Regions from separate parts of the Brevibacillus sp. NPDC058079 genome, predicted to be linked through region 1. Evidence: riboswitches for the same ligand, from Rfam matches in the RefSeq annotation. Region 1 holds a riboswitch; each other region holds the start of a gene.

Region 1 (7,884 bases):
CTTGCTTTTAGTAGCTGTATTGTGTTCCCGATGATGCTGGTCGCTCCCAATTCCACCAGTCTACCTTGCCTAGAAACGCTGCTGTTATTGACTTTTCGGCCTTGAGCTTCAGTAGTTCTTTCGTAGGTCCGGTCAAGACGGCACCGTAGATTCGCACTCCGTTTTGTTGCATGTAGTTGTATCGTTCTGCTATCTGAGGGTCGCTACCAAATACCAAGGCTTTGCCAATATCGCGAGTCAGACCTTCTTGCTCAGATAAGTACTTCATTTCGTTCAGATAGGTCGCCATTCTTCTTGCCCCTTCCCCATTTACCCGGATGGGCGCACCTCCGTAATCGAGTTCTCTCTGAGCAAATCCCCATACGTCCCCGGCACCAAGCAACAGATAGGGTACATCACTCTCTGCTTGCTTGAGCTCCACCCCTGTATCTACCGCAAACCAAACTGTATCTTGTCCTGAAGAGGTAACATGGCGGGAAATCAGTGCATAATACTCCTCGTACGTCAGAAAGTGGTCAAAAGATATTGCAAGCTGCGAAACGGTTCCCTCAGGCAGCTTCTCCATTGTCGTCCAGGCAGGTGAAGTGAGAGACATGGTATCCTCCGTTTCTCCCTCTGTCGGATAACGGAAAAACAGCTTTTGCTCCCTGACCCCGTTCGTCCATTGCGGCTTCGCATTCACGTTCCTTAGCACATTCGTACTCTCAAAACGGCCCGCGTTCTTTTCTTCTCCCCCAACCCGCTCGCGTAGTTCCATGCTGATGTTTCCGTACAGCAATCCGACCTGTGAACCACTACTCCCCACGCTCACACCTGGCTGGGTGAAATTGACCATCGACTTCGCAACGCGGAACAGATCTTCATGCATCAGTGACCCAACCCAGCCATTCAGAATCAGCAATACAACTCCAGCCAAAAAGGGTAGCACTATAGTGAATCCAGCGGTGGACAACCGATTTTTCCATTTCCCCCGGCGAACAATGGCGCGCTGTTTTTCGGCCGACAGCGTTTCAGGCTGTTTTGTTTTCGAGTTGTCCTCTCCCATTTCTTCCCCCAGTAAAAGCCTCTCCAACCGCTGTGCGTATTCCTCGTCAGCGGCTATTTCCTCTTCGAATCGTTTTACCTCTTCCCCCGACATATCGCCACGCAAATAAGCCAGCAGCTTTTGTTCGCGATTGTTGCCATCTTGCTCCCTCATTACCTTTCCTCCCTCCACAACTGCCGCATCTTTTGTCGCCCCCGAAACAAGGAACGCTTGACGTCTGCCAGCTCGATCCCGAGTACCTCTGCCATTTCCGCGTAGGAAAACTGCATGGTAGACAACAAAATGACCTGTCTCTGCTTTTCCGGAAGTTGCTCCAAATAGTCATAGGCCACTTCCCACAGCTCCTTGTTCACGACATGCTCTGCCGGATCAACCGCCGAATGATCACGTCGCTCTGGCAGGGCTTCCACATATGCAAACCGTTGTTTCGTCTTCTTGCGATAGCCGTCCACGAAAGCGTGATAGGCCACCTTGAATAGCCAAGGCCGTACTTTTTCCCCACGGTAGTCGTCCAAGGAAGAGAAGGCGCGACAAAAGGTTTCCTGTGTCAAATCCTCTGCCAGCCTCTCATCTCGTGTCAGCCGGAAAAGATAGCGGTAAATATCGTTTACATGCAGCTGGTACACATCCTCCAGACCTACTTTCCCAAGCCGTTCACACCCCTTCATCCCTTACCACGAAGGAATTGTCAAAAAGTTTCACCTTCATCTCATTTTTCTGATAACCTGCTGCACATTCTCTACAAAAACAAAGATTGACTCCTGAGAATGAACGTCATATCATGGGGGAAACGAATAACTCTTATCGCGAGCTGGCTGAGGGACTGGCCCTATGATGCCCGGCAACCGGCGCTATACCATGAATCGTACGCGGATGATGCGTACCTTGGATAGCGAAACGGTGCTAATTCCAACGGATAAGAGTCGAGATAGAGCATCTTTGGCTCGTTTCGGCTACTGACCCGAGAGATGAGAGGAGACGAGACGCTTTCATAAGTCGACAACCGCCTCCCCGCTCAATGGGGAGGCTTTTTTTAATCATTCAAGGAGGATGAGACGTACCATGAGTGAACAACGTATCCTCGTCACCTACCTCACACAAGCAAAAGACTTGAACAAGAAAGCGCAAGCCATTGCTGTCGGCATGACTGTCGGTTCCTGGACGGACCTGCCGCTTGCCAAGCAAGCTGAGCTAGCGCCGTATCTCGGTGAAGCCGTGAGCGCGACACCACTTGAAACACTGGAAAACGGAGAAACACGCGGTTTGATTACCGTCAGCTATCCGACCCGCAATTTTACAGCAGACATTCCATCCTTGTTGACCGGAATATTCGGCAAACTGTCGATGGATGGCAAAATCAAGCTCATCGACATCGTTTTCCCCGACTCATTCCTTCAGGCTTTTCCTGGACCGAAGTTCGGCATCGATGGTCTGCGCGAACGTTTAGGGGCACATAACCGTCCGCTCTTGATGAGCATTTTCAAATCGTGCCTAGGCCTTCCTTTCGACGACCTGAAAACGCAATTCCGGGCACAAGCCTTGGGCGGAGTCGATCTGGTGAAAGATGACGAAATCTTCTTTGCAGATGAGCGCGCTCCTTTTATCGAACGGATCAAAGCGTTCAAGCAGATCGCTCAGGAGACAGAAGCCGAAACAGGCAAGCCTGTCCTTTATGCAGCCAACCTGACTGGACCTGTGCATGAGCTGAACGAAAAAGCGAAACGTGCGGTAGATGCAGGTGCTGACTGCCTCTTGTTCAATGTACTGGCCTTTGGATTCGATGCCCTGCACCGTTTGGCAGCCGATCCTGATGTACACGTACCGATCATGGCGCATCCAGCATTGGCAGGCGCTTACTATCCATCACCTGACTACGGTATCGCCACCCCGCTTCTGCTCGGAACGTTGATGCGTGTAGCTGGGGCAGATTTGGTGCTCTTCCCATCTCCATATGGCAATGTCGCCTTGGACAAAACAGAAGCGTTGCAGCTCGCCAAGCATTTGACTGACCCACTGAATGGTGTACGCCGTTCCTTCCCAGTTCCGTCTGCCGGCATTCACCCAGGGTTGGTTCCACAGCTGTATAAAGACTTCGGTCTGGATCAAATCGTCAATGCAGGAGGCGGAATCCACGGTCATCCCGGTGGAGCAACCGCAGGAGCGAAAGCATTCGTTGCCGCAATTCATGCAGTCACCGCAGGCCGAACATTGGAAGAAGCTGCCGCGGAATCACAAGAGCTGGCGATCGCCTTGGAAAAGTGGGGTGGCGCACGATGAGCAAGAAGCTCGTCCTGTTCTGCGATTTCGACGGAACGATTACCGAAAAAGACAACATTGTAGCGATTGTCCGCAAGTTTGCTCCCCCTGAGTGGGAAGCCTTGACGGAGCAAATCCTTTCGCAAAAAATAAGCGTTCAAGAAGGGGTTGGCAAGCTGTTTCAACTCTTGCCCTCCTCCTTGCGCCAGGACATTATTGATTTTATTGTCCAAGAAGCGACGATTCGCCCGGGATTTGCTGAATTCGTGAGCTATTGCCGCGAAGAAGGCATCGAGCTGTTGATCACGAGTGGCGGCATCGACTTTTTCCTGGAGCCTATCCTGGCACCTTTTGATCTCTCCGATGTGCCTATTTACTGCAATGGCAGTGATTTCAGCGGGGAGCGGATCACCATTACGTGGCCAAACGCTTGCGATGAACAGTGCACGAACGGCTGCGGCATGTGCAAGACGACGATTATCCGTCGTTACGATCCAGAGAACCATTTCCGTATCGTCATCGGCGACTCTATCACTGATTTGGCTGGAGCCAAAATCGCTGACTATGTGATTGCCCGTCACTTCCTCGCTGACAAGGCGGAAGAGCTGCAATTGCCGCATAGTAAGTTTGCCACATTCCACGATGTGATTCGCATTTTACAGCACGTCCAACAGGAGGTCGTCTAATTCATGACTGCAACACTCGAACAACGTCTGGATGCCTTTCGCCGTCTGGATGACGCCAAGCTGACATTTGCCCGCCGGGACTGGTTTCCCGGCACCAGTGGCAATCTCTCCATAAAAATACAAAACGATCCTTTGCAATTTGCCGTAACGGCAAGCGGCAAAGACAAAACCAAGCTGTCTCCCGAAGATTATCTGGTCGTGGATCAAGACTCACGTCCAGTGGATGAAACTGCTCTCAAGCCGTCCGCGGAAACGCTTATCCACGCCGTCGTCTACAAAACGTTCCCGAAGGCTGGGGCTTGCTTCCACGTGCATACCGTATGGAATAACCTCATTTCCGAGCTGTACTTTGGACAACGCGCTTTCTCCATTCAAGGACAAGAGCTGATCAAGGGACTCGGAATCTGGGAAGAAAACGCGCGCATTACTGTTCCGATTGTTGAGAACTTTGCCGATATTCCGACCTTGGCTACCGAAATTGAAAAAGTGATCACACCAGAAGTTCCCGGTGTACTCATCCGTAACCACGGTATCTACACGTGGGGCGGCAATGACTTCGAGGCCAAGCGCCACCTGGAAGCTTTTGAATTCCTATTCGAGTATCACGCCCGCTGGCTGCAATTGCGCCAAGCAGTCGTGTCCACTACAACCACCAATTAAGGAGGAATAAACGATGGCACAAATTCGTTTTCACGACAACAATGAGTACATCTCAGCACCCGAGGAAGTTGTCTCCTTCCTGGACACCCAAGAGATCATTTACGAAAAATGGGGCTTGGATCGCCTTGATCCAAAGCACCGTGATAACTACAGCCCGACAGACGAGGAAAAACAAGAGATTCTCGACACCTTCAAGCCAGAAATCGATGCGATCAGCCAACGTCGCGGTTACTTGACAGCGGACATTATCGTCCTCTCTGACAAAACGCCTAACCTCGACGAGCTGTTGGTGAAATTCAAGGGCGAGCATCACCACACCGACGATGAGTGCCGCTTCTGCGTCGATGGTCACGGCATTTTCGCCATCAAAGGCAAAGATGACCGCTACTTCGACGTCGAGCTGGAGCCAGGCGATCTGATCTCCGTACCACCGAACTACCGCCACTACTTCACCCTGATGGACGACCGCAAAATCAAGGCGATTCGCCTGTTCGTCACTCCTGCAGGCTGGGAAGCGATCTATTAATAACGAACCCCTTGGCATTTACTGATTGCCAGGGGGTTTTGTCTTTCACCCTTCACTTTATGACGCCATTTCCCTTAATCGATACGTCAGGCTTGATTTCAACTGTGGCATTGGAAAAGGCTTTCGTCCAATCATCCTCTACCTTTTTGTATTCCTTATATTCATAGGCACGCGCATAGAGACCAAACCCAAATGGGTCTACACCGCTTTCCTGGCATTTCTTGACTAACTTCATGTAATCCTTCTGTAACTCGTCACTGATCATTCGCTCCATCTTTTTGTAGTCCTTTTTCATGTCGTACGGAAACATTCGCTCCGATACGGACACTCGCAATTTGAAATGAACGTCAAAATGAAATCGACCGTTCTGATAGGTTGTTTTTACTTTTTTTTTGACGCCCTTGATAAAAAAACTGATCCTGTCTTTCACAATTTGATTGTGCTCGTTCGGCTCTTTAATCGGGATGGTGACGGACAGTTCCCCTTGTTTTTCATGGAGAAACATTTGCAAAAGAATCGTATCCCGCGGTTCTATCGAGCCTGCGTACGTTCCATTTTCTTTTAACAAAGCCGTCCCCATTACCTTGACCGCCTTCTTTTCTTTCTTCAACTCAGTCAGGGTAGGCGTCATCCCTTTTTCATACATTTGCCGATGGAGCTCCTGCGCCCTCGTTTTTACCGTCAGATTTCTGTTATTGGCTGTGTCAATCAGCGTTGTTACATGAATGGACAGACGAGGCTTGTCCTTTGGTTTATAATCAAACAACTCATTCAATCGACCATCAAGCACAGCCATGCGGGCGTTGACACTGAACTTTGCATCCCGAAAAACGACATCCAGCAACCGAAACCAGTCCGGGTGAGCCAGCAGCTTTTTCCCCATTACAAGCACCTGAATCTTGCCTGGTTGGGTCAAGCCTGTCACTCGCTCATCAAAGCCCATTCTTGCCTCTCTAATTGTAGATGACCGGATACCGTATTGCTCAGATTTTTCCTTTGCCTCCCGATTGAACACGGGGCTTGAGATAAAATAGAGAAGCTCGTTTTTTTCGTTCAAATCGATTCCGAGCATCAGCGTTAAAGTGGTATCCTCCAAATTGATCTGGTCCTTGCATCCCGCCAACATGATTACCAGGAAGCTACATAACAGAATCTGAAATGCCCTCATGCTTTTTTCACCCCTTCTGCTCGTTTCGAAAGCCTGATCGGCCCCCAAGCTAGTAAAGGAAGCACATAAGCAAAGCACAAGCCTGCATAGCTCCAAATTTCTGCCGATTTCTTCAGATCGATAAAGGATGGCGTATAAAACCATAGCGCCACTGGAACCAGAAGAAGGAACAGACGCAAATGCTTGCGATGATCCTTCATGCCGAATAACTGACTGGATGAAAAGACACAAAAATAAGTGTACGGCAAAGCAGTGGTTGACAATATAAACAAATAACTAGAGAGAAAAAGAATATCGACACGTTCCAAAAAGCGGAACTCAATGGCTTTCCATAAATTGAGCGTAGGCCATGTATACTCCGTGATTTCATCGGGGCTAAAGTAAGCAAAGCAAACGACAGCGACAGACAGATACACGAGCAATGTCAATGTATTCGCAACGACAATGCCGATAGTCGCATATTGCTTTTTTTGAAGAAAAGGGTAGGCAAAATAACCAAACTCAAAACCAAGAAACGAGAGTACCGTGGATTTGCTCGCTTCCCATATCGGGTGCCAGCCCTCCTTGATTACTGGCAGCAAGTTTAACCAATGAACCTCTCGGTAAGCTGTCGTGAGAACAAAAGGTATCCAAAGTGTAAGATAGAACACGAGCTCGGCGTACCTTCCAATCGCGCGAACCCCTCCCTGGAGAACAAGATAGGTCGGCAGAGCAAAAAGGAATACGACGACATAGGCCGGTGTCTGAGACAGGAGCCACACATTAATGATTCCCGTGGCATTTATCATCAAAACGAACGCCGCTATCCCGCAATAAATGGACATCAAAGCAATAGCGACACGACCGAGCCACTTGCCCAGGATCAATGGAAATATATCGATAATTGTCTTCTCCGGGTACTGCTTCATCATGTTCGTGATGACGAGACTGACTAGCGTTGCCGCAAGCCATCCAATCAAAAGCGATATCCATCCATCGGTGCTCGCCTTCTCCGCCAATTCTCTGGGAATCGTCAATACTCCGATCCCCACTTGTGCCCCATGAATGAGGAGAATGTACTGGAGGATGCTCAATTGGTTGTACGTATACTTTTTCATCACCCGTCCTCCCTTGGCCGATTATCCCCTTGTCTTTGCTCCTCAATCGTGTGGGCTGACAGGGGACGATCTTTCATTTTCCATAGTGGCAGGCGGACAAACAAATCTTTCCAATCTCCAAAACGCACAGGGGCCAGAGGGCTTCCATAAGGAACGCCTAATGATTCCAGCGTAACCAAATGGCCGATCAGTGCCATTAAGCCAACAATAATTCCAACGAACCCAAACATGGCAGCAAGTATCATCATCAAAAAACGAATAAGCCTGACTGCCGAAGCCATATCGTAGTTCGGGATAATAAAGGATGAGATCGCTGTAAATGCAACGACGATCACCATAATGTTGCTTACAATCCCCGCTTGTACGACCGCTTGACCGATCACGATACCCCCTACGATACCGACGGTCTGTCCGATAGGCGCTGGCAAGCGAATCCCCGATTCCCT
Region 2 (7,884 bases), on a different contig from region 1:
ATGGCCTGTGTTTAACGGGTGCTCTGCTGATTGTCACTGCCGATCTGACTCTTGTTCTTCAAGAAGAACATCGCCGCAATCGTCAGCACGTATGGCAGCATGGCCGTAAATTGCGTCGGAAGCGAAAAGCCCTGCAAACGAATACTAAGGGCATCCATCAAACCGAACAAAAAGCTCGAAGCCAAAATACCGAGTGGATGCGACTGCCCCATCATCATCGCTACCAATGCGATAAAGCCCCGGCCAGCCGTCATACCTTCTGTAAACATCGTGACTTGCCCCAGTGAAAGCTGCGCCCCTGCAATCCCGCACAATGCGCCACTCATCACAATCGCCAGCACCTGAAGTCCCGTCACTTTCAGACCGAGACTGCGCGCCGCAACGGGATTCAGACCAACTGCGAGGACGCGGAAGCCCGTAACCGTCCGATAAAAGAACACATACAACAGAATGGCAGCCAAAAAGGCAAAATACACGAGCGGCGAATGACCAGAGACAATGCCTCCGATGACCGGAATATCGTGAATGAAAGGAATCTCGACGGTTGGCAAGCCAGCCATATCCTTATCGTAAAACGCTCCTTTGACACCGAAGATCGCCCGCAGTGCAAATGTCGTCAACCCGAGCGCGAGAAAGTTAATCGCCACACCGACGACGATTTCATTCGCCCTAAGCTTGATCGTCATGTACGCGAACAAGAGCGAAAAGACAATGCTGACCAGCGCAGCAATCAAAACAGCCAGAATCAGATTCCCGGTAAAATGATTGCCGACAATCGCGGAAAAGGCACCGACCAGTACCAAGCCCTCCAGGCCTACATTAAAAATTCCGACACGTGCGCAGAGCGCTCCACCCAAAGCTGCCAACAAGATCGGCGTGACCATCCGAATGGTAGAACTGAGGAGGGACCAATCAAAGAGCTCCATGCGATTCCCCTCCTTTTGCCTTCCGCTTTTTCCACCAGTCGTAGCTGAACTTGGCAGAGATGAACAAAATCAATACGGCTTGTATAACACTTGCCAACTCCAACGGCACATCCGTATTGCGCTCTACACCCATGGCTCCTGTCTGAAAAGCAGCAAGCAGGATCGAAGTCACAATGATGCCAAGCGGGTGCGAGTTCGCAAGCAGCGCTGCCATCAGGCCCGTCCAGGCGAACCCAGGTACACTCAGGGCACCGTCAACAAAACGATAGTGCGCCCCCATTACCTCAACGGTTCCCGCCAAGCCAGCCAGTCCACCACTGGCAAACATCCCGGTCAGCATCACCCGAATGCGATTAATTCCTCCGTATTGAGCAAACAGCGAGTTTTGACCCAGCATCTTCACTTCATAGCCAAAAGGCGTAAACCGAAGTACCCAGAACAACAGCAGCGCTGCAACGATCGCAAACAAAAACCCTACATGCACGCTCATCCCGGCAAACAGCTTCGGAAGCCAAGCGCTTTTCTCCAGCATAACGGTCTGTGCCAGTGCCGCAGAACCCGACCGATCCCGGAACGGCTCTGTCACGAGATAGCTCGCAAACAATACCGCGATGTAGTTAAAGAGCAACGTAGAGATGAGCAACGGAATGCGAAAACGGGCTTCCATAAAACCTGGCAACAACGCCCAGAACCCTCCGACTGCCATTCCTGCAAAAATACCCGCCACAATTTTGATCATTCCCGGTGCTGGCAAGTAAATCGCGACTAACGCAGCACTGACGGCACCCAGCACCATTTGCCCTTCCGCCCCCAGGTTGAATACCCCTGCCCGAAATGCGAGGGAAAGACCCAGGGCAATCAGCATGATAGGCGTAGCTCTCGCTAATGTAGACGTAAAGAAATAAAAACTGCCAAAGGCCCCTTTCCACATTTCCTGGTAGGTGCCCAAGATCGATTCGCCAACTGCAGCAATGACCAGCGCCCCGGTCAACAAACCGATGACGACAGCCAATAACGGCTGAACCAATGACTTAGATAGCTCTTTGATTGCTGCCATGAATGCTTCCTCCCGCCATGATCACGCTGATTTTTTCTTCGGTTGCCTCCAGGCGTGAAAGCTCTCCAGCGATTCGCCCTTTATACATGACCAAAATCCTGTCAGACAAGGCGAGAATTTCGGACAGCTCGGAGGAGACTAGCAAGATCCCGTCTCCCTGATTGCGCTTTTCGATCAGCGCCTGATGGATGTACTCCATGGCACCGATATCTACCCCTCGCGTAGGCTCAGCCGCAATCAAAAACGGGGTTTCATGTCCCAGCTCCCTTGCTACGATCAGCTTTTGCAAGTTTCCACCTGACAGATTCCCTGCCAGCTCCTGCAATTGTCGGGAGCCTGTCTTGATGGCAAACTGCTCAACCCAGCCTTTTACGACTTGGCGGAATTTCTCCCGCAAAACAACGCCGCGACGGTTGTAAGCAGGCTTTCGCTGATAGCCCATCAACGCATTTTCCTCGACGCTTGAGAGTTTGGCCGTTCCCCACAGGTAGCGATCCTCCGGAATATGCGCCAAGCCGGCATCCCGAATGGTGGCAACTGATTTGTTCGTCACGTCGTTGCCGCCTAACCGCACCTTTCCCTCCTGTGCCGCTCGCAAGCCGCTGATCGCTTGCAGCAGCTCGGATTGACCATTCCCGGAAACACCTGCGATTCCTACGATTTCCCCGTGGTGCACGGTAAAGCTGACTTGATCAAGCAGTGTCTGCTTTTCTCGAACCGTGAGATTCTCCACCTGCAACAAAGGGCCTTTATCCAGAGGAACTCGCTCAGCTAGCTCCTGCAATTCACGTCCGACCATCAGTCTGGCTAAATCGTCCGCATTGGTTTCTGTACGGGATACCGTTCCCGTCACTTTGCCTCCGCGCAGTACCGTAATACGATCAGCTACCTCCATGACCTCCTGCAACTTATGTGTAATCAAAATGACGCTCTTGCCGCTCTCGGCCAGGTTTCGAATCGTTTGCAGCAGGTCGCGTACCTCCAGTGGGGTAAGTACAGCGGTCGGCTCGTCCAGCACGATAATATCCGCTCCCTGATACAGTACCTTCAGAATCTCGACCCGTTGCTGTTCCCCAATCGAGCAATTCGCTACCTTGGCCTGCGGCTGAATCGGAATGCGATACTGCTCACTAAGAGCCCGCACCTTGTCCTCCGCGTCATTTCTTTTGAAAAAACCCGCTTGATTCGGCTCGTATCCGATCACGATATTTTCAGTCACACTGAATTCTCCGAAGAGCATAAAGTGCTGGTGAACCATCCCGATTCCATTTCGAATCGCGTCCTCTGGTCCGCGAAAAACAACTGGCTTGCCGTTTAACACGATCTCTCCCGACGTCGGCTGCTCCATCCCGTACAGCATCCGCATCAGTGTCGTTTTGCCCGCTCCATTTTCCCCGACAATCGCGTGGACTTCTCCTGCTGCCAGTGAGAACGACACCTTGTCGTTGGCGGTAAAATCTCCGTACTTCTTGGTCATGGCCCTCATTTCCAAGCGATCGGTCATTCCCACTCCCTCATTTCTGTACGTCCTTTTATGAAAATGGAAGACCGACTACACAGCCGTAGTCGGTCACATCCATCACTGTGCACAAGCTATAAATAAACGTTCAAAAAGTTGGCTTTTCAGCACCGAGCTACCTTTTTAGAACTGGTCTGGTACTTTGCGAGTGCCAGCTACAATCTCATCGCTGATCGCTTTCACTTTATCCACCACTTCTTGTCCAATAAAAGCGTTCAGTGGCGTTTTGCTTTCGTGCGTGACATAGGTTACGCCAACACCTTTTTCTTTCAAGCCGTACGCCACAACACCTGGTTTGAACGTTCCTTCTACAAAGTTCTTCACCGTTTCATAAGCTGCCGCGTCGGTCCCTTTCAATTGGGACAGAACAATATGCTCTGGATCAATCGTGGTACGGTCAACGTCCTGACCTGCTGTGAAGAAGCCTTTTTCCTTCGCTGCTTCGAAAACGCCGAGGTCTCCTACTGCTGCTGCACCGTTAATGAAGTCAGCGCCTTTGGAAGCTTGGAGCAAAGCCAATTCCTTCGCTTTTGCCGGGTCAGTGAAGCTACCTACATAGTTGACCATCAGCTCTGCTTTTGGATTCGTCGCTTTCAAGCCCTCTTCGAAGCCAACTGTCCATTTTTTCAACTGTGGAATATCAAGAGCGACAACCATACCTACTTTGTTCGTTTTCGTTGCCAGACCTGCTGCTGCTCCCACCAGGTAAGCCGCTTCCTGCTCGCGGAAGGTAACACTACGAACGTTTGGCAAATCCACTACAGTATCAATAATCGCAAAATTACGGTCAGGATTTTCGGTAGCTACTTTTTTCAATGCATCCTCTGATGTAAAGGAAGAAGTGATGATCAAATCATAATTTTCTGCAACAGCCACGCGCAGATTCTCTTCAATCGCTCCATGGTCCGTAGATTCAATCGTTTTCACTTCTGCGCCCAGCTCTTGTGCGGCTTTCTTCGCACCCTCATCCATTTGTTGGAAGAACGGATTCACACCGATTTTCTCAGGCAAAATCAAGGCAATTCTCTTTTTGGCCGCGCCCTCTTGTCCCGCTGCTTGTCCTCCTGGCTGATCTGCAGGTGCGCTTGTGCCAGTCGAGCACCCTGTTGCCAATACTGCGAATGTCGTTAATGCCAGCAATAACTTCTTCATGATGTATCTCTCCCTATCCGAACTTTACGTTTTTCTTTATCCTATTAGGTAATGTACGGCTTTTTACCCAATTTTTCAATACTATTTACGAATATTATCTTATAAAATAAATTTATCGTTCGTTTATTACCTCCTTTTGTTTACAAATACAACAAAAAAACTCTTCCCGGAGGAAGAGTTTGCGTACGTAGCCGTTCTCTTCCTCATCTGTCAAAACCATGGTACAGGTTTTGCAGGAATTGGCACCTTTCTGTTCATGCATAGACATGATCAGTGGTTGCCGGGCATCATCGGGCCAGTCCCTCCGCCGCTCTAGATAAGGTAGGTGAATATATTTAGTTACAATGGAATTCATTCTAGCAGAACGGTTCAAAAATGCAATTCTTTTTTCTCAATTCCAAACACTTCTAAAAGTGAATCGAAGTTGAAGTTTAAAAAGTCGTCTTTTCAGCACCGAGAAATTGGCGAGAACCTGAAGAAGGAGGAGCGGAGTGTAGGAGACCTACATGAGCACCGGACTTCGAAGGTGAACGTCAATTTCGATGCCGAATCAGCTTTCAGAACTACTTCGTGATCAAAATACGACTTTTTAAACAATCTTTAACTAATTTACGTGAAAGGTTTGCTGGAGACGATGAGACAACGTATTCAGCTCGCCCAGCTCTTCCGTAATTTCACGCACTTTTTGATGCTGGTTTTCTGCTGTCGCAAACAGCTCTTCTAAGTTGGCTACGGATTCCTCGGTTACGGCTGTAATAGTCGACATCTCGATGGCAACTTCTCCGGAACGCACTTTTACCCGGTCCATGCTGGAGCTTACTTGATCAGCTGCTTCCAAGAAGGCCATCATCCCGGCACGCACTGCTTCAATGGAGGCCACTGTTTTCACGGCCAGCTCTTGGCCTTTTGCAACAGACGTTTCTCCATTGCTCATATGCTGCACCGCATTCTCACTTTCCTGATGGAGAGATTTCAGAATGTCGGTAATTTCCTGCGTAGCTGTCGCGCTTTGTTCCGCTAGCTTGCGTACCTCATCCGCTACAACAGCAAATCCACGTCCATGCTCGCCTGCACGCGCCGATTCAATCGCCGCATTCAGCGCCAAGAGATTCGTTTGTGTCGCGATCTGATTAATAGCGCCAACAATTTCTTCTACGCGATTCGCCTGTCGATTGAGCTGGTGAATCGTAGAGGCTGCTACATTGACTGCCTGCACAATTTGCTCCATCTGCGAGGACAGCTCATTCATCATCTGAACGCTTTCTGTCAGACGACGGTTGTTTTGTTGCGATTCCGATTTCATGGCGTTGGTCTGTGTTGTGACTTCCTCGATTTCCTGGTCGATGGATTGAACCTCTTCTTCGATTTTCACCGTAGAATTCGCCTGCGATTCCATACCTGTGGCGACTTCCTTGAAGGCTACCATCATTTCATCTGTATTGCGCTTCGTACCTTCCGCATGCTCATGCACATGATCGCTTGTACGATCCAGCTGCTCCGTCATTTGCTGGATGTTCAAAAGCATTTCTCCCAGACGGCGCTCTTTCTCTTCCGCTTCCTGCCTTGCGTCATCAGCTTTTCGCAAGGAGGTTTGTCCGGCGAGACACAGATACGTGACGGCTCCCATCATCATGAGAATCGTGACAATACGCATAAGCAAATTGAGCTCCGAAAAATCACCCTCGAAAATCTCGTAGGTCCCTGTGTAAAACCCAATAACCGTGACAATGATTTGGGTAATTCCCGCTGTTACGACTAGCTTCCAATCCAAATAGGCTGCCAAAAAGCCCATGACGATAAAGGCGAGGAAGGTAACCTCCTGGTAATCGGTAAAGTGATCGAAGGAAATAGCATAAAACATAAGTCCGATTGCAACCAGATAACGAATCACATGACTATCTTTGCGAATGAAATAATACGGCGAAACAATTAGAGTGACCAGCAATCCCAAGGACGTCACTTTCCAGAAGTTCACATCCACTTGGTAGGCAATGAGTCCCGCCATCCACAAATGATTCCATAGGATGAAAATCATAAAGCCTTCTTTGTCAGTCAAGGTATTGCGAATCAATTGAATCATAATTGCCCCCCTTTTCCATATTTACTTATGTATCGGATTCTTTCCCCATTATATAGCCAAACCTTTGCCAAATTTGTGAAAAAAGTAAGAACAGCCAAAAACAATTTCGAATAGGCTATTACACAACTCTTACGTACAGGAGGCAAACGGAGAAAAGTGGAACTCAATCAATTGCCAGCTACTGTGCTGACACGAACGATTAGCCGTCCGAACACCACGATTTACTATCCACAATTGGCAGGCCTAGCCAACCAACAAGCGGAAAAAGATATCAACCGGGCGATTTATCAAACAGTTCAAGGCTTAATTCACGAGCAACAACGGGTCCAGGTACCGGGAAATACAGAAATGCAAGGAAGCTACGAAATCAAGACAAACGAACGCGGTATTTTCAGTGTCGTGCTGAGCAACTACGCCTACACACCACAAATGGCTCACGGCATGACCTTCCTCGGGTCGATCACCGCAGATATCCAAACAGGCAAGCTGTATACGCTGCGTGAATTATTCAAGCCAGGAAGCGATTACGTGAAGGTGATTTCCGAAAACATCAAGCGTCAAATCAAAGAAAGAAGCATCCCCACACTCAATGGCTTTACTTCGATTAAACCCGATCAAGATTATTACCTCGCCGATAAAGCGCTGGTCATCTACTTCCAGTTGTACGAAATTACACCTTACTACGTCGGTTTCCCCATGTTCCCCATTTCGGTCTATGAACTGGAGCCGCTCATCAATGAAAAAGGACCATTGAGTATCTTGTCCGCAGATTAATCCTCCACCGTATTTTCCACCCAGGTGAGTGTCTTCTTCCATGACACTCGCCTGATTTTATTTGTGTCAGAAAATCCATTATTTCGCCATCGAATAAACGTTTACTTATATGCCCGAAACTGCTAGTATGTTATTGTACATATTTACTTAAGCAATAAAGTGTACGATATATCGGACCAGCTTTCCTGGAGGTATATACTCATGCAATATTATGGTCATCGAATTAGCCAAACCGCAAGAATATTCAGTAAATCATTAAATGGGACTATGTCTCCCATGGGATTATACAGTTCGCAATGGGGTATTATCCTTTGCTTGCATTATCGTGAATCGCTCACCCAGGTTCAATTGAGCAACTACCTGAATGTGGAAGCGC
Region 3 (7,884 bases), on a different contig from region 1:
ATGCTCGGCTGCATCGGATTCGTCGTAGAGCATTTGACGCTGCAAGTTGCTCGGCTCGACAAAGTCGCGGTCAATGATGCGGACAAAACCTACTCCAGCACGGACCATATGATTGGAGAGAACAGTTCCGAGCGCTCCCATGCCGACGATGGCTACACGGCTTTGCCCGAGCTTTTCCTGTCCACTGCGCCCGATCGGATGAAACAATGTCTGACGGGAATAGCGAGTATCCAAGGCGTTACTCCACCTTTCCTTCTGGCATCGCAAGCGGATTCCACGGTCCTTGCTGATGTCCCTTCCATTCGCTTCCATCTTCCCACATTTCTTTTTTCCAAATAGGAACGATCTGCTTGAGTCGTTCGATGGCATAACGGCCTGCTTCAAACGATTCATTGCGATGTGCAGTTGCAACGGCACAAACAACCGCAATCTCTTCCACAGCCAAATTTCCGATACGATGGTGCATCGCGACTTGCGCTCCCGGCCAGCGTTCCTCGATCTCTGCTGCGACCTGCTTCATTTTTTCAACAGCCATAGGGGCATAAGCTTCATAGGACAAATACACCGTGCGCTGACCATGGGTAAATTCCCGAACAGTTCCGACAAAAGTAAGGACCGCGCCTGCATGCGGGTTGCTCACCAGGCGAACCAGCTTGTCCGCAGAAATAGGCTCCTCGGTAATGGCAAAGCGCGGGTCTTCTTCTCCGCCGCTTACAGGAGGTAAGAGGGCAATCTCGTCGTTGGCTGAAATGACCTGATTTTTCGCGGCATATTCATGATTGATGGAGACAAAGCAACTGCCCAAAAGCGCAGAGAGCGCAGGATATTCTTTTTCCACTGCTTGCAGAAGATCGCTAACGGTCGCGCCTTCAGATAGGGTCATTTGTACTTCCCGGGCATTCGCACGTTCAGCGAGTCCGGCAAATAACAAGATCGTAATGGTCAAGACAATTCCTCATTTCCCTAGATGATACTACTCTCTAGGCTAGACGATATCATAAACCAAACAAAGTTGCCAATGAATGGGGTGTTTCAATCAGCGGTTGATTCTAAGGGGCGAAGCCTTCCTGACTCAAATAGATCTGGTCCGGGGGGAAAACACGTAATAGCCGATCATAGACGATCCGATAGGCGGAGGGATCATACCATTGTTCCAGTGCAAGCTGTTCATAGTGAGCAGGAATGCCGTTTCTTTTTGTTCGTTTACCGCCGCTGCCGTCTCCCATATAAAAGTCGTCGACACAGACGCGTGTTACCAAGGGGCGCAAAATCTCGGGGAATGACTCACTGCTTGGCAAAACAGGGGCAAGGGTTGCTTGAGTAGGGATGCCTGCTTCCGCCAAGCGCTCGAGTGTTTTGAGCCGCGCTTGAATGGGGGGAGCTTGCGGGCTAAAGTACCTGCGAATCTCCTCCAAATCGGTCTCGACGGTCATGCTGACGCGGACGCGATCACCCAGCAGGAGCAACAAATCGGCATCCCGCCAAACCAAGGGACTTCTCGTCTGCACCAACAAAAAATCGGGTGGATTCTCTACCATGACTTCGAGTAAAGACCTCGTTACCTTTTCCGTTTGTTCGATGGGCTGGTACGGGTCTGTACTCGAAGACATGAAGATGGTCACCTTTCCTTTTTTCTTTGCCCGGATTAGCTCCTTGCGCAATAAATCGGCAGCATGCTGCTTAATGTCAACCCACGTGCCCCATTGCTCGTTGCGGAACAAAGAGACAGGCATTTGTCGAACGTAGCAATAGGAGCAGGCGAAAGAACAGCCTGTATACGGATTGAGCGAGTGGGTGTAATCCTCAAGAAATCCGCTTCCTTTATTGAGGAGGGTTTTCGGCATTTTATAGGAAAGGATGCATTTCATATTGGGCGTTCCTCACTTTGCATCATGAAAAATAATCCCGAGGCTGTAGCGCTTTCCTGAGGTAATCGTGCTGACACCGTGGCGCAGCGTGTTTTTATAGTAGCCTCGCGTTCCCTGCACAGGACGATAGGATGTCGGGAAAATCAGGCCAGCGCCTTGCTCCAAGGTTATCACATGTCCTCGGCTCTGCGCGCGTGGCCGTTGCTCCATCAGCAGAAATTCTCCGCCAGTGTAGTCCTTCTCCTTCTGATTTAAGGCAAAAACGACTTGAAACGGGAAGAACACCTCGCCGTACATATCCTGGTGTAAACAATTGTAGCCGCCCATTTCGTATTTCAAAATCAATGGAGTAGAGCGCAGTTGACCCTGATCGTGACATTGCGCCAAAAATTCAGGGAGGGTAGCAGGATAGATGGCTTCGCGTCCAAGCATTTCCAGCCACCGATTCGCAGTCTGGGCAAGCATCGGATAAAAGCCTTCGCGAAGCTCCTGCAAAAGCGAGGGAAGGGGAGCCTGATAATAACGATACTCTCCTTCGCCGAAACGGTACCGTGCCATCTGGATCGTATTGCGAAAAAGGTCATCCTCTCCATACGTAGCGATTAATTCGTCGCACACATCCGCGCTTAATAAGGAAGGAAAAGAAGCATACCCTTGTTCGTCCAGCTCCTGTTGCAGGGAATGCCAGTCAAGTGCAGCGATCCTTTCTGTCACTGATTTAGCCATGTTTCACACCCCGATTTGTCTTTTTCTCCAGATCAAGCAGAGTTGTCTTCATGGGCAGTCCTCCACGATAGCCAGTTAGTGATCCGTTTTTACCGACAACGCGGTGGCAGGGGACTGTAATGAGAACCGGATTGGCACCGATTGCTGCACCGACGGCACGAACAGCAGCAGGCTTTTCAATGATGTTCGCAATGTCGGTGTACGATGCCGTTTGACCGTATGGGATTTGGCACAGTGCCTCCCAGACAGCGAGCTGAAAAGGCGTTCCAGACAGGTCGCAATCCATGGAAAAATGCTCGCGCGTCCCCTGCAAATACTCCATCAGTTCTGTTGCAAAAGGCTGTAGCCATGGTTCGTCTTGCACCAGTGCACTTTGTGGATGATGCTTTTCAACCCACGCTTCCAATTCAGCAAAAGGCTGGTTGACCGAGCCGACATAACAAAGCCCGGCAGCCGTTGCAGCCAAATAAATGGTCCAATCACCATGCACAAGCATTGACCAACGTACCGTCTGATCCTTAATCGTTTCCATTTCCATACGCCTCCTTTGAGCTGTGTACGCACAGTATACCTCCAGCACCTGTTCTTCGTACGTTTTTAGGAGTGGATGAGCAAGATAACGAAACAGTGTCGTCTACATTCTCATTGCTTTTATCCAGCGGCGGGAGTAAGGTAGGAGGAGATAGAGGAGGAACGATACTAGTATGACTGATCAATTAACACATTTTAATGAACAAAATCGAGCTCGGATGGTGGACGTGTCTGAGAAGGACGTCACAAAACGGGTGGCTGTAGCCGAGAGCCAAATCAGCATGAAACCCGAAACGCTCGCCCGAATCCGTGAAGGTCGGATCGAAAAGGGCGATGTACTCGCAGTTGCGCAGGTAGCAGGTGTCATGGCTGCCAAAAAGACGTGGGAAATCATCCCGATGTGTCATCCGCTGCCATTGACTGGCATCGACATACAATTTGCTTTTGTAGATGAAACGACGCTTGCGATTACAGGAACCGTGAAGACGACAGGGAAAACTGGCGTCGAGATGGAGGCGTTGACCGCTGTCAGCATAGCGGCTTTGACCGTGTATGACATGTGCAAAGCCATGGATAAAGAAATGATAATCGGTCCAACCAGTCTGCAATCCAAAACAGGCGGAAAAAGCGGCGATTTCCATCGGGGAGAGAAGTAAGCCATGAGGCAAAAGTGGGAATCCTATCCGAGCAGCATTCGTTTATTGGCGATTGCTGCCGTCATTTTTTCTACAGGAATGGCGTGTATTTGGCCGCTTGTCACGATCTATATTCACAACCATCTCGGAAAGCCGCTGACTGTAGCCGGCTTCTTGTTGCTTTTAAATCAAGGCGCATTCTTGATCGGGAGTATTGTCGGCGGGATGATGTTTGACCGCTGGGGAAAAATGCGCACCATTATTGTCGGTTCCATCGGCGTTATTCTGATATCGATCGGCTTAGGTCTTACGCAAGATTTTACGATTTATGTTGTCTTGCTTCTATTGAATGGTCTGTTTTACGGAACACTTTCTCCTGTGATGAATGCACTGGCAGTAGTGTTATGGCCGGACGGGGGACGGAAAGGAATCAATCTGATTTATGTCACCCTCAATGTGGGGGTAGCTGCCGGTTCTGCGCTGGGCGGCTTCTTGGCAAGTGTTTCGTTTGCCTGGACGTTTTTCGGTAATGCGATCTCGCAAGTGATTGTGCTCGCCATGTTCATGCTCATTTTGCCGCGTCAGTTAAAAATGGTGGAACAACGCGAAAACTCGACGACTGGACAAAGTATGTCTGAGCAAGCAACTGGTGATGTGCTGCAACAACCACAGCAAGAGCCAAAGGTGGTATGGGGAGCATTGCTGCTATTATGTGGGGGGCTATTAATTAGCTGGATTGTCTATGTACAATGGACGACGGTGCTGTCTACCTACATGCAATCCCTGGGCATTTCACTCCGTCAATACAGTCTGTTGTGGACGCTGAACGGAGGTTTGATCCTGTTTGGTCAGCCATTGATTGCGTGGGTCATTCGACGCTTTGCCCGTACGCTAAAAGCACAAATGCTCTTGGGCGCTTATATTTTTGCCTTGTCGATGCTGATTCTGTCGCAATCAACGGTTTATGCAGGCTTTGTGGCAGGCATGTTCGTCATGACGCTAGGAGAAATGCTCGTGTGGCCAGCGGTGCCGGCAGTAGCTGCACAGTTTACGCCAGAGGGACGTGAAGGCTTCATTCAAGGTCTGATTGCAGGAACTGGATCAGCAGGGCGGATGCTCGGACCACTGCTCGGCGCCTTCATTTTCCAATCGATTCATGCGCAGGGACTATTGTTCGTGATGGCAGGCTTGTGTCTGTTGTCTGTGGCATTCTTCGCTTTCCACACCTCATTTCAAAAAAGAAGGCATCAAGTGTCGGTACAGAATCAAGCATCTTGACACGGTTTACGTGCTCAAGTAGTATGATATAGACGAAAAAACAGTATATTCCGTGTGTTTGACTTATTCAGAGAGGTGGAGGGACTGGCCCTATGAAGCCCGGCAGCGGATCTGTTCCATGTGATGGACAGATGCTGTGCCAATTCCAGCAGGATTTTTTCCTGACAGATAAGGACGTGACCAAGCTGATCTCCCCCTTTTTCTGTATGGAAAAAGGGGGTTTTACTGTATTGGGCCCAAGAAAGGAATGGAAGAAAGATGCGCATTCAACCCTCCGACATGATTGATCGACTCCCTACCCAGTTTTTTGCGACCCTGGTGGCAAAAGTAAACAAGGTCATTGCGCAAGGCCATGACGTCATTAACCTAGGGCAGGGCAATCCCGATCTGCCGACACCGCCGCACATTATTGAAGAATTACAGGCACAAGCGGCACAACCACTCCATCACAAATATCCGCCTTTTCAGGGACGCGTGGAACTGAAGCAGGCAGTGGCTCATTGGTATAAGCAAGAATTTGATGTAGACCTCGATCCGGAGGAAGAAGTAGCGATTTTGTTCGGCAGCAAAACCGGACTCGTAGAGATTTGCCAAGTACTCATGAACGCAGGCGATGTTGCACTGGTTCCGGACCCAGGCTATCCGGATTATTGGTCGGGGGTTGCAGTCGTAGACGGACGGATGGTCATGATGCCTCTGAAGGCGGAAAATGACTTTTTACCAGACTACAGCCAGCTCTCCCAAGCTGATTTGGATCGAGCGAAACTGATGTTTCTCAACTATCCGAACAATCCAACAGCAGTCAACGCACCACTCGAGTTTTATGAGGAAACGATTCGTTTTGCCCGAAAACATGAAATCGTCGTCTGCCATGACTTCGCCTACGGGGCGATCAGCTATGACGGGAAAAAGCCAGTCAGCTTCATGCAGGTTCCGGGAGCAAAAGAAGTGGGCGTAGAATTTTATACCTTGTCCAAAACGTACAACATGGCAGGCTGGCGTGTTGGTGCCATGGTAGGAAATCGCGAGCTGGTTCGTCTGATTAACCTCATTCAGGACCATTACTTCGTCAGTCTGTTCGGAGCGGTACAGATGGCGGCAGCCAAAGCGATGACGGAGTCACAGCAGTGCGTTCGCGATCTCGTCGCTGTCTACGAAAGCCGCCGCAATGCCTTGTACTCCAATCTGCATCGGATTGGCTGGCAGGCGCCACCATCTCAAGGTTCGTTTTTTGCTTGGCTTCCTGTTCCAAGTGGCTTTACTTCCGTGGAGTTCTCTGACCTGCTATTGGAAAAAGCGCATGTCGTCGTAGCGCCAGGAAATGGCTTTGGTCCGACGGGTGAGGGCTATGTGCGAGCGGCTTTGTTATCCAATGAAGATCGTCTCGCAGAAGCGGTCCAACGGATTGAGCGGTTGGGGTTGTTTACGAAAACAAAATGAAGGCAAGGGAATTCGACCACACTACCATACAAATGGAGTGTGGTTTTTTTATTCTAGAATAAAAATCATTCTCATTATTGACAGATAATGATTTTCATTATACGATGACATTGTTAATGATAATTAGTCTCAGCGAGAGCGGGAGGGTACCATGCGCTATCAGATTAACGGTTACACGGATATGTATACGGTGATCGCCAACGAGCGAAAAATCGGCGGAGCCATTGAAGCAGGCCAGATTCGCTTGCGGACGGGAGAAGTTTACGCCAATGCTGTTCTCACTCGTTTGGAAATGTCAGGTGCGCATTTTTGCTCAATCGGATTTGTAACAGAAGAAGGCAAAAGACTGATTGTCCATGTGAATGATATCAGCATGATCGCTGATGCTCGTCACGTCAACGTTTGTGAGCTGACGAACGAATGCATGAGAGTGGAGAAGTCCGCAGAGAGACTGAAGCGATTGAAGCGTCTCTGTGAACTGAATGAAGGCAGCTGTACGCCAACCTTCCAAGAAGAGGCATTGCTTTTGGCAAGCGATATTGGCATGGAAGAAGCGTCCACGCATGTAGACCTCTCTTTCCTCCCACACACAGAGAAACCACGTGTGTTTCGAATCGCCTAGGAAGATATAGCCCATACATATAGCCCCCTTTTCGTTAGAGACGAAGAGGGGTTTTTTGCATGCAGTGTGTCAAGACTAACGATTGAACAACCGCTCGACATAGTCAAAACCTATCCGCTCATAGCTAGTAAGGATTGGACTTACGCTGTTGACAGTGATAAAACAAGGATAAGCAAAATCAAGGGGGAACGGAACATGGAGTACTCATTTTCAAAATCTGTTGAAGCACTATCCTCCTCGGCTGTCCGGGAAATCTTGAAGCTGACCCAAGGCAATCAAGTGCTCTCGCTCGCAGGTGGACTGCCAGCAGAGGATTCTTTTCCAATCGCAGAGATGCGTGAAGCGTTCAACCGCGCATTCGAACAAGGAGCAAAAGCTCTTCAGTACGGATTGACTGATGGATACTTGCCGCTTCGTGAGTGGATTGCATCCCGCATGAAGCAAAAGCATATGAACGTCGGTGTAGATAATATGATCATCACTACGGGCTCTCAGCAAGCAGTGGACTTGTTGTGCCGTGTATATTTAGATGAAGGCGATGTCGTTCTCGTAGAAAACCCTACCTATTTGGCAGCGGTTCAGTTGTTCCAATTCCGGGGAATCAAAGCGATTCCCGTAGACGGCGATGCTGATGGGATGGATATGGACGATCTGGCGAAAAAAATTGCCCAGTATCGCCCGAAAATGGTGTATGTCATTCCTACCTTTGCTAATCCGACAGGAAAGGTATGGAGCCTCGAACGCCGTCTCGGTTTGCTTCGTCAATGCAAGGCCCAAAACATTC
Region 4 (7,884 bases), on a different contig from region 1:
CCATTGCACCGTCGGATTCAGTCAAGAGACCTTTTTCCTCGAGCAACGTAACAACGCGATCCATTTTGTCGTTGTAGAATGCTTCACCGTGCGTGGAGTCGAAGGCTACGTTCATCAGGTCGTAGATCTTCATGAATTCTTTGAGGGACTCATCACGGAACCATTTCCACAGATGTTGTGCTTCTTCGTCGCCATCCTCGAGCTTTTTGAACCATTCCCGGCCTTGGTCTTCCAAGGTAGAATCGTTCTCGACTTCTTCGTGGAAGCGAACGTATAGGCTGAGCAGCTCCTTGATCGGTTCTGCTTTTACCTTTGCTTCGTCACCCCAGAGGCGATATGCAACGATCAGTTTACCGAACTGCGTTCCCCAGTCACCCAAGTGATTGATGCGCACTGGCTCGTAGCCTTGCTTTTCCATGGTGTTGGCAATCGCGTTCCCGATTACAGTAGAGCGCAGGTGACCCATGGAAAACGGCTTCGCGATATTCGGGGAGGAGAGGTCGATTGGTACTTTGCGTCCTTGACCGACATTGCTGCTTCCATATGTGCTGCCTTGAGTAAGGATTGTTCCGATTACTTGCTCTGCCACATTTTCTTGATCCAGGAACAGGTTCACGTATGGACCAACTGCTTGCGATTCGCGCAAGGGTGCACCGGAGAGCTGTTCAGCCAGCTCTGCTGCGATCATCGGTGGAGCTTTGCGCAATGCTTTTGCCAATTGGAAGCATGGGAAGGCAACATCGCCCATCGCAGGGTTTGGTGGTGTTTCCAGCATGCCGTATACGGCTTCTTTTGTCAGTGTGTCTACGCCCATCGAGGAGAGCGTAGCGGCAATCTTTTCAGCGACTTGGTGTTTGTAGCTCATTTAAATTTCTACTCCTTTCAAATAAAAAAACCTCTACGTCTCCTGTGAAAAAGAGACGAGAGGTTATACTCCCGCGGTGCCACTCTTGTTGTTTTTCCCTTCCATCGAACAGGAAGGCAAAAACCGCTTGATCTGCTGTAACGGGCAGTCCCGGCATAGCCCTACACGATCCGTTGCCCATAATGGCTGGCGTAGGATGTTCAGGTCGCATCTCCGAGGGGCGCTTCCTCACATGGTTTGGCATCGGGCTCACACCGTCCCCGACTCGCTACAGCCTCGCACAAGGAGTACTTTCCTCATCAACGATTCGTTTGTTTCTCTAGAATTATAGCTGTATTAACCGTCAGGATGCAACTCACTGTTCCGGTTTTTTCAAAATCTTATCTAATTCCGCGAAATACTGCTTGGTCAGCTCTTCCCTTTCTTCCGCGCTGAGGTTATCCGCGTTCATCATTTGCTCTTTGTACTGTTCCAGCTTTTCGAGCATAGCCAGCTCGGCAGCAGCGGCCTCGTCCAGATCGTAATTTTCAGATGGATCGAACGGGATCAATCGATTGTCGTTACCACTGCGCAAATAAGCGGAGCGCCAGTTTTCAGGGAACTGGTACGCTTGCTCGCCAAACATAATCCCTAAAATATCGTCGGATTCAATCGGCAGGAAGTGATCGTAATCGTCTCTTCTGCCTCCCTCGGATAAGTTAATGTGGGACAAAAAATAGTGGAGATAATGTTCGCCGGTTTCGGTATTCTTAACGATGGAATAGGTTTCAAATTCGGATTTGGATAGTTCTTTTATGGTCTCCAAACAGGACAGAAATTTGTCTTTTTCTCGTGCTTGCAAGTCATCCATGTCATCTCGTTCCTTTCGCTCTACAATAAGCCTCATGATAGCAAAAGCAATGTGCGCTGACAATGAAAGCAACGCAACGGAGTGTAGCAGTGGAAGAAGGGAAAAGGATTATGGAAAAAATAATTGGATAATCTTGTCACAAAAATAAGTCAGCTGGATCAAATACATATCAACACGTAACAAGGAGGTGAACAGCGCGTGAATGCAAGTGCCAAAAGTAGCGAAGCGGATTGGACGCTGCAACTGACCAACGAGGAGAAGCTGACGAGACTCATGAGCGAGTACGGAGACAACATCGTGCAGCTCGCCTACTTGATCGTCAAGGATCGGGGAATCGCGGAAGACATTACCCAGGAAGTGTTCCTAAAGGCGTATCGGGGTCTGGATCAGTTCCGCCATCAGAGTAGCGTGAAAACGTGGCTTTACCGAATCGCGATCAACGAGTCCCGCAAATATTTGCGTTCGTGGTCCTTTCGCCAGATTTTTTCTACATACCTCTCCAAAGAGGAAGCACCCCCGGAGAAGGCCGACACCGCAAACGTTGAAGCGGCAGTCATCGGACGAATGAGCAAGGTACAGATAGCGGAGCAGGTGATGAAGCTCTCGCCGCTGTACCGAAAAGTCATGATACTTCATTACTATGAAGATTTGTCGATAAGAGAGATTGCGCAAGTGCTGGATATTTCAGAAGATGCCGTACGAACCCAATTGTCACGGGCCCGAAAACATTTTAAGGCATTGTGTGAAAAGGAGGGATTGGAATGGATGTAGATAAGCAAATGCGTGAAGCAGTACGGAGCGCAAGTGAGGAATCAGTGGAGGAAGTGAGGTTTACAAAAGAGATGGAATTACGGATCAGAGGTGCGATTGCACAGAATAAACACAAGAATCGAAACCGAATTTTTGTAGCTGGCTCGCTGGCAGCGTGCTTGGCGGTAACTGCTGTGGGCATGCACCAACAAGGCTGGTTTCCACAGTTGCCAAATGGCAAAAATGTAACGAATGCGATTGTTACAACTGCTACGAAAACAAACAATAAAGAGGCAAATCCGAACAGTGTAAAGGTGTCGCCGGAGGAGGCAATTTTACCATTGAAAAAGGCGATCCCAGCCTTGAGTAAGATGACAATAAGAGTGGATCGTACAAGCTATGGATTCAGTAATCTAACGTTATTGGAAGGCGATAATGCTCGTGCCAAGGTTGCATATGATATACAGACAGGACAAATTGAGAGCTTTACAATTGATGGTGATCGAGGAGAACAGAAGGAAGAGAAATTGCCATCAGCCAAGACTGCGGAGAAAGCAGCAAGCGCATTTCTTCAAGCTTTTTTGGGGGAGGAAAGTAAGACCTATCAGCTCGTCGAGACTCAGATCTATACGGACGAGTATAAGGTAAAAGGCCCATGGATGAGCGTGAATTATCAACGTATGGAAAACGGCCAGCGAGTTCCGTTCGACGTATTGTCAGTTGGAATTGACCAGCATGAGCAAGTCACATTTTTCGGGCGATTGAACAAGAGTGAACAAGCCTTTTTCACCAAGCTGACAGATGCCGTGCCCGATTTGAACCCCTCCCTTCTTCTGTTGGATAAAGAGAAGAACCACGATGGCATGTTAGTAATCTTGGGGAAAATGAACAAGGAGGGGCATCAGGTTTCTCTTGCGATCTATGGAAATGGTCAAGCACTGGAATCGTATATGCTTCTGTATAGGGATGAAAAGGAAGCAGCGAGCCGGAAAGAAGCAGAAGGAGCAAAAGCCTTGGAGCAAGAGCGACAGTTTCTGAACAAACTGCTCGGGGCTGATAGCGAGAACTATCGGTTGTTGGACGCCAACAATCCAGGATTGTACTTGCGATACTATAACGGGCTGCCAGTGTTGTCTGATGAAATAAGCATAGTAACAACTGACTCTGGCCATGTCCAATATTTCAGGAAGGAGCCCGTATCATTCGAGCCGTCACGATATCCAGATGTATCGACTGCTGTGTCAGAAGAGGTAGCCATCAAAGAGCTGAGTGAGCATATGAAGCTTCGATACGTGCAGAATCCGAGAATACGGCCAGAATCAAAACAAGGAGAGAAGTGGCAGCCTATTCTGGAGTACACGCCAGCTGTTTCCTTCATGCAACGAGGACGTGAAGATGGTACGGAGTGGCATATCGACGCGACCAGTGGCAAGATTGTGTATGGAACGGGAGATAACGGGCTTGCCTATGATCAGTTGAATACGAAGAAAGCACATCCAATCGAATCTCCGAAAGAATACGTCAAGGTTCGCTCCAAGGATGAGGCAAAAGCACTGCTGCAAGCAGAGTTCGGCGTACAGGTAGAAGGCTTGACCTACAGAGAGAGTGAACGTGAGCGCGATGGACGCAAGGAATACGTCTGGTATGATAAAAATGACAAGTATATCGGCGTAGAAGTTATCGCAGAAACAGGCAGTGTCGTCGGGCTGGGAACACCGCGTTCCAATGCTGCAGTGACAGTCAAACGCCAGCAAGCGGAAGAGGCTGCATTCGCCTTTCTGCATAAATACGTCGATCCAGGTGTAAAAGAAGTACAATTGGCACAAGTTATACAGCCAGGCGAAGCGAGTCCTGTGTCATCGGGCGAATGGGAATTCAGATTTTTCCTGAGCAAGGATGGCATTCCTGTACAGGATCGCGAGCAAAAAGCGGCTTATTCGGTAACGGTCGATCCGTCTACGGGCAAAGTGACAAAGTTTGATAACTACAGAGAGACGCACGAGTTGGTGGAGCTTCCAGCATCCGACAAGATCATCTCGAAAGACAAGGCTGTTGAGGAGTATTTACGCGTCATGCCTTTGAAGCTGGTCTATTTGATGAAAGATGTGGATGGGCAAAAATTACCTCAACCGAAGCTGGCGTATGTGCCGTGGAGTGAGGAAAAGCTTGCGAACAAATTTATGGCCCTTGATGCCGTGACAGGCAAGATCATCGCCGACTAAAACGAAAAAAAGGCTATCCCGCAGCCATTCCTGATGGCTTTTGGGATAGCCTTTCTTAAACACTTATCTAACAGTCGTCACACGAGCACCCGATAATAACCAACAGGATAAACAGCACGAGCACGATTGCGAAGCAGTCACCGAAGAATCCGTTCCCGCAGAAAGATGTACTCATCTTTGTTTCCCCTCCTTTCCGTTATACTCCAGTCTATACACGAATGCCGATATTGGACTGGGCGGATGCCCAGCTTAGGCAAAAATGGGCGCGTAAGAGAAGAGGCTTAGTAAAAAATAGACAATTCACAATTGACGGGGAGACAAAGGGGGTGTTAAGATACTTGCAAACATTCAAGACATTTCACAATACAACTAAATGACAAGTGTACGACTCTTATCCAGAGAGGCAGAGGGACTGGCCTGATGAAGCCTCGGCAACCGGTAAAAATCCGGTGCCAATTCCAGCAAAGCTACGTGCTTTGAAAGATAAGAGGATGTCTCAGGCGTTTTCGTATCTGCTGACAAATCCTCTTCTTTCAAAGAAGAGGATTTTTTGATTTTATTTACCTAATGACAGAGAATAAGCCGATGCAAGGGAGAAAAGGGGCACGTCAATGAAACCAACTTTTCGCGAACAGCTTTCCCGGAAAATTCTGATTCTGGACGGTGCAATGGGCACCATGCTTCAACAGGCGAACCTGACTGCTGATGATTTCGGCGGTGAAGCCTATGATGGCTGTAATGAACTCTTGAACCTGACCAGACCAGATGTGATCCGTTCCATTCATGAGAAATATTTAGAGGCGGGAGCAGACATCGTCGAAACAAATACGTTTGGTGCTGCTTCCATCGTTTTAGCCGAGTACGATGTGCCAGAGAAAGACCTTGAGATCAATATAGCGGCAGCACGCTTGGCCAGAGAAGCGGTGGATGCCTATTCCACGGAGGAGTGGCCGCGTTTTGTAGCAGGTGCAATGGGACCTACGACCAAAACCCTTTCGTTGACAGGCGGTGTCACTTTTGAAGAACTGGTCGAGGCGTATTATCGTCAGGCAAAAGGTCTGATTCTCGGTGGCTCCGATGTTCTTCTTTTGGAAACCTCGCAAGATACGTTGAACGTTAAGGCCGGTGGAATTGGGATTCGCAAAGCTTTTGAAGAGCTTGGACAGGAGATCCCGGTGATGCTGTCAGGTACGATTGAGCCGATGGGCACGACGCTTGCTGGCCAAAACATCGAGGCGTTTTACATCTCCTTGGAACATATAAAGCCAGTCTCTATTGGTCTGAACTGTGCGACAGGACCAGAGTTCATGCGTGATCATCTGCGGACATTGTCGGGAATTGCCCAATGTGCGGTCAGCTGTTATCCGAACGCAGGCTTGCCAGATGAGAACGGTCATTACCATGAAACGCCACAAGGACTTGCCTCGAAAATGCTGGCGTTCGCTGAACAAGGCTGGATAAACGTCGCTGGCGGTTGCTGCGGAACAACGCCTGACCATATTCAAGCGATGGCAGAAGCATTGAAAGACTGCAAGCCTCGCAGTGCAGCTGTAGAACCGCTGAGCGCGGTCTCCGGGATCGAGGTCGTTTACGTCGAAGATGACAATCGTCCCCTGCTAGTAGGGGAGAGGACCAATGTCATCGGTTCCAAAAAATTCCGTGAAATGATTGCAGCTGGTCACTATGAAGAAGCATCTGATATTGCCCGGGCACAAGTAAAGCGCGGCGCACATGTCATCGATATATGCTTGGCTGATCCCGACCGTGATGAATACGAAGATATGGAAAAATTCCTACAGTTCATCGTGAAAAAAGTAAAAGCGCCCCTCATGATCGACTCGACAGATGCCAAGGTTATGGAGCTGGGACTTCGCTACTCGCAAGGGAAGGCCATTCTCAACTCGATCAACCTGGAAGACGGGTTGGAGCGATTTGAGGAAGTCGTTCCGCTTATTCACAAGTTCGGTGCCTCCGTTGTCGTTGGAACGATTGAGGAAGCGGGTATGGCTATCACTCGCGAAAAGAAGCTGGAGGTCGCGCAACGCTCGTACGACATTCTTGTCAACCAGTATGGAATAAAGCCACAGGATATTATTTTCGATCCACTCGTCTTTCCAGTAGGGACGGGGGATGAACAATACATCGGCTCTGCATTGGAAACCGTAGAAGGAATTCGTTTGATCAAACAAGCAATGCCTGCTTGCAAGACAATCCTGGGTGTCAGTAACGTTTCCTTCGGCTTGCCTGCTGCAGGTCGGGAAGTGCTGAATGCGGTCTTCTTGTACCACACCACTCTCGCAGGGCTTGATTACGCCATCGTCAACACGGAAAAGCTGGAGCGCTACGCTTCGATTCCAGAAGACGAGAGAAAGCTGGCAGAAGCTCTTCTATTCGAGACAAATGATGAGACATTGGCGGCCTTCACCGAATTTTATCGCCAAAAGAAAAAGGAAGTCAGTGTGGAAGTCTCCTCGCTAACGCTCGAAGAACGCTTGGCCCGTTATGTAGTCGAAGGCTCCAAGGATGGTCTAGTGGAAGACTTGAAGCTGGCTCTGGATAAATACGTACCGCTCGAGATCATCAACGGTCCGTTGATGACTGGGATGGAAGAGGTCGGTCGCCTGTTCAACGGCAACCAGCTGATCGTGGCAGAAGTATTGCAGAGCGCAGAAGTTATGAAGGCATCCGTATCGTTTTTAGAGCCATTCATGGAAAAAAGCGATGCCGCTGCCAAGGGGAAAATCTTGCTGGCGACAGTCAAGGGCGATGTACACGACATCGGAAAAAACCTCGTGGAAATTATTTTGTCAAACAACGGCTACAATGTCGTGAACCTGGGGATCAAGGTACCGCCAGAGCAACTGATTGCCGCATGCAGAGAAGAAAAGCCGGATGCCATCGGTCTCTCTGGACTCTTGGTGAAATCCGCGCAACAAATGGTCATTACTGCACAAGACCTGCGTGAGGCAGGCATTGATATCCCGATGATGGTTGGCGGTGCGGCGTTAACGCGCAAGTTCACATCGAACCGGATCGCACCGGAATACCGTGGAATTGTTTTATACGCAAAAGATGCCATGGATGGTCTGGACCTCGTGAATCGTCTACAAAATCCGGATGAACGTGATCGCTTGGTAGAAGAACAGCAGCATCTGCTGGAAGCAGTTGCAACCGCTCAGCCTGTTGTTGAGGAGAAA

Evidence for each region. A riboswitch is a leader RNA that binds a small molecule or an ion and turns the genes downstream of it on or off. The one in region 1 is predicted to bind S-adenosylmethionine.
Region 2: another riboswitch for S-adenosylmethionine. It lies ahead of ACFVS2_RS24785 (BMP family lipoprotein); the one in region 1 lies ahead of ACFVS2_RS14610 (2,3-diketo-5-methylthiopentyl-1-phosphate enolase).
Region 3: another riboswitch for S-adenosylmethionine. It lies ahead of ACFVS2_RS17730 (pyridoxal phosphate-dependent aminotransferase); the one in region 1 lies ahead of ACFVS2_RS14610 (2,3-diketo-5-methylthiopentyl-1-phosphate enolase).
Region 4: another riboswitch for S-adenosylmethionine. It lies ahead of metH (methionine synthase); the one in region 1 lies ahead of ACFVS2_RS14610 (2,3-diketo-5-methylthiopentyl-1-phosphate enolase).

Annotation. Positions count from the first base shown of each region.
Region 1 is NZ_JBHVSO010000004.1:286,982-294,865, forward strand. It holds gene ACFVS2_RS14600 (anti-sigma factor) at 8-1,198, opposite strand; gene ACFVS2_RS14605 (sigma-70 family RNA polymerase sigma factor) at 1,198-1,713, opposite strand; SAM riboswitch class I at 1,844-2,020, shown strand; gene ACFVS2_RS14610 (2,3-diketo-5-methylthiopentyl-1-phosphate enolase) at 2,108-3,322, shown strand; gene ACFVS2_RS14615 (2-hydroxy-3-keto-5-methylthiopentenyl-1-phosphate phosphatase) at 3,319-3,987, shown strand; gene ACFVS2_RS14620 (methylthioribulose 1-phosphate dehydratase) at 3,991-4,647, shown strand; gene ACFVS2_RS14625 (1,2-dihydroxy-3-keto-5-methylthiopentene dioxygenase) at 4,661-5,173, shown strand; gene ACFVS2_RS14630 (Ger(x)C family spore germination protein) at 5,226-6,341, opposite strand; gene ACFVS2_RS14635 (GerAB/ArcD/ProY family transporter) at 6,338-7,438, opposite strand; gene ACFVS2_RS14640 (spore germination protein) at 7,438-7,884, opposite strand, start outside.
Region 2 is NZ_JBHVSO010000009.1:210,341-218,224, reverse strand. It holds gene ACFVS2_RS24800 (ABC transporter permease) at 12-926, opposite strand; gene ACFVS2_RS24795 (ABC transporter permease) at 913-1,983, opposite strand; gene ACFVS2_RS24790 (ABC transporter ATP-binding protein) at 1,958-3,487, opposite strand; gene ACFVS2_RS24785 (BMP family lipoprotein) at 3,626-4,654, opposite strand; SAM riboswitch class I at 4,855-4,977, opposite strand; gene ACFVS2_RS24780 (methyl-accepting chemotaxis protein) at 5,259-6,734, opposite strand; gene ACFVS2_RS24775 (DUF3298 and DUF4163 domain-containing protein) at 6,891-7,508, shown strand; gene ACFVS2_RS24770 (MarR family winged helix-turn-helix transcriptional regulator) at 7,710-7,884, shown strand, end outside.
Region 3 is NZ_JBHVSO010000005.1:398,225-406,108, forward strand. It holds gene ACFVS2_RS17695 (ThiF family adenylyltransferase) at 1-234, opposite strand, end outside; gene ACFVS2_RS17700 (molybdenum cofactor biosynthesis protein) at 239-946, opposite strand; gene ACFVS2_RS17705 (SPL family radical SAM protein) at 1,050-1,868, opposite strand; gene ACFVS2_RS17710 (2OG-Fe(II) oxygenase) at 1,881-2,594, opposite strand; gene ACFVS2_RS17715 (methylated-DNA--[protein]-cysteine S-methyltransferase) at 2,587-3,126, opposite strand; gene moaC (cyclic pyranopterin monophosphate synthase MoaC) at 3,299-3,781, shown strand; gene ACFVS2_RS17725 (MFS transporter) at 3,785-5,038, shown strand; SAM riboswitch class I at 5,099-5,213, shown strand; gene ACFVS2_RS17730 (pyridoxal phosphate-dependent aminotransferase) at 5,297-6,478, shown strand; gene ACFVS2_RS17735 (hypothetical protein) at 6,630-7,100, shown strand; gene ACFVS2_RS17740 (aminotransferase-like domain-containing protein) at 7,296-7,884, shown strand, end outside.
Region 4 is NZ_JBHVSO010000001.1:138,210-146,093, forward strand. It holds gene argS (arginine--tRNA ligase) at 1-865, opposite strand, end outside; gene ACFVS2_RS00730 (hypothetical protein) at 1,221-1,715, opposite strand; gene ACFVS2_RS00735 (sigma-70 family RNA polymerase sigma factor) at 1,914-2,486, shown strand; gene ACFVS2_RS00740 (YcdB/YcdC domain-containing protein) at 2,477-4,687, shown strand; gene ACFVS2_RS00745 (YjcZ family sporulation protein) at 4,755-4,862, opposite strand; SAM riboswitch class I at 5,076-5,177, shown strand; gene metH (methionine synthase) at 5,299-7,884, shown strand, end outside.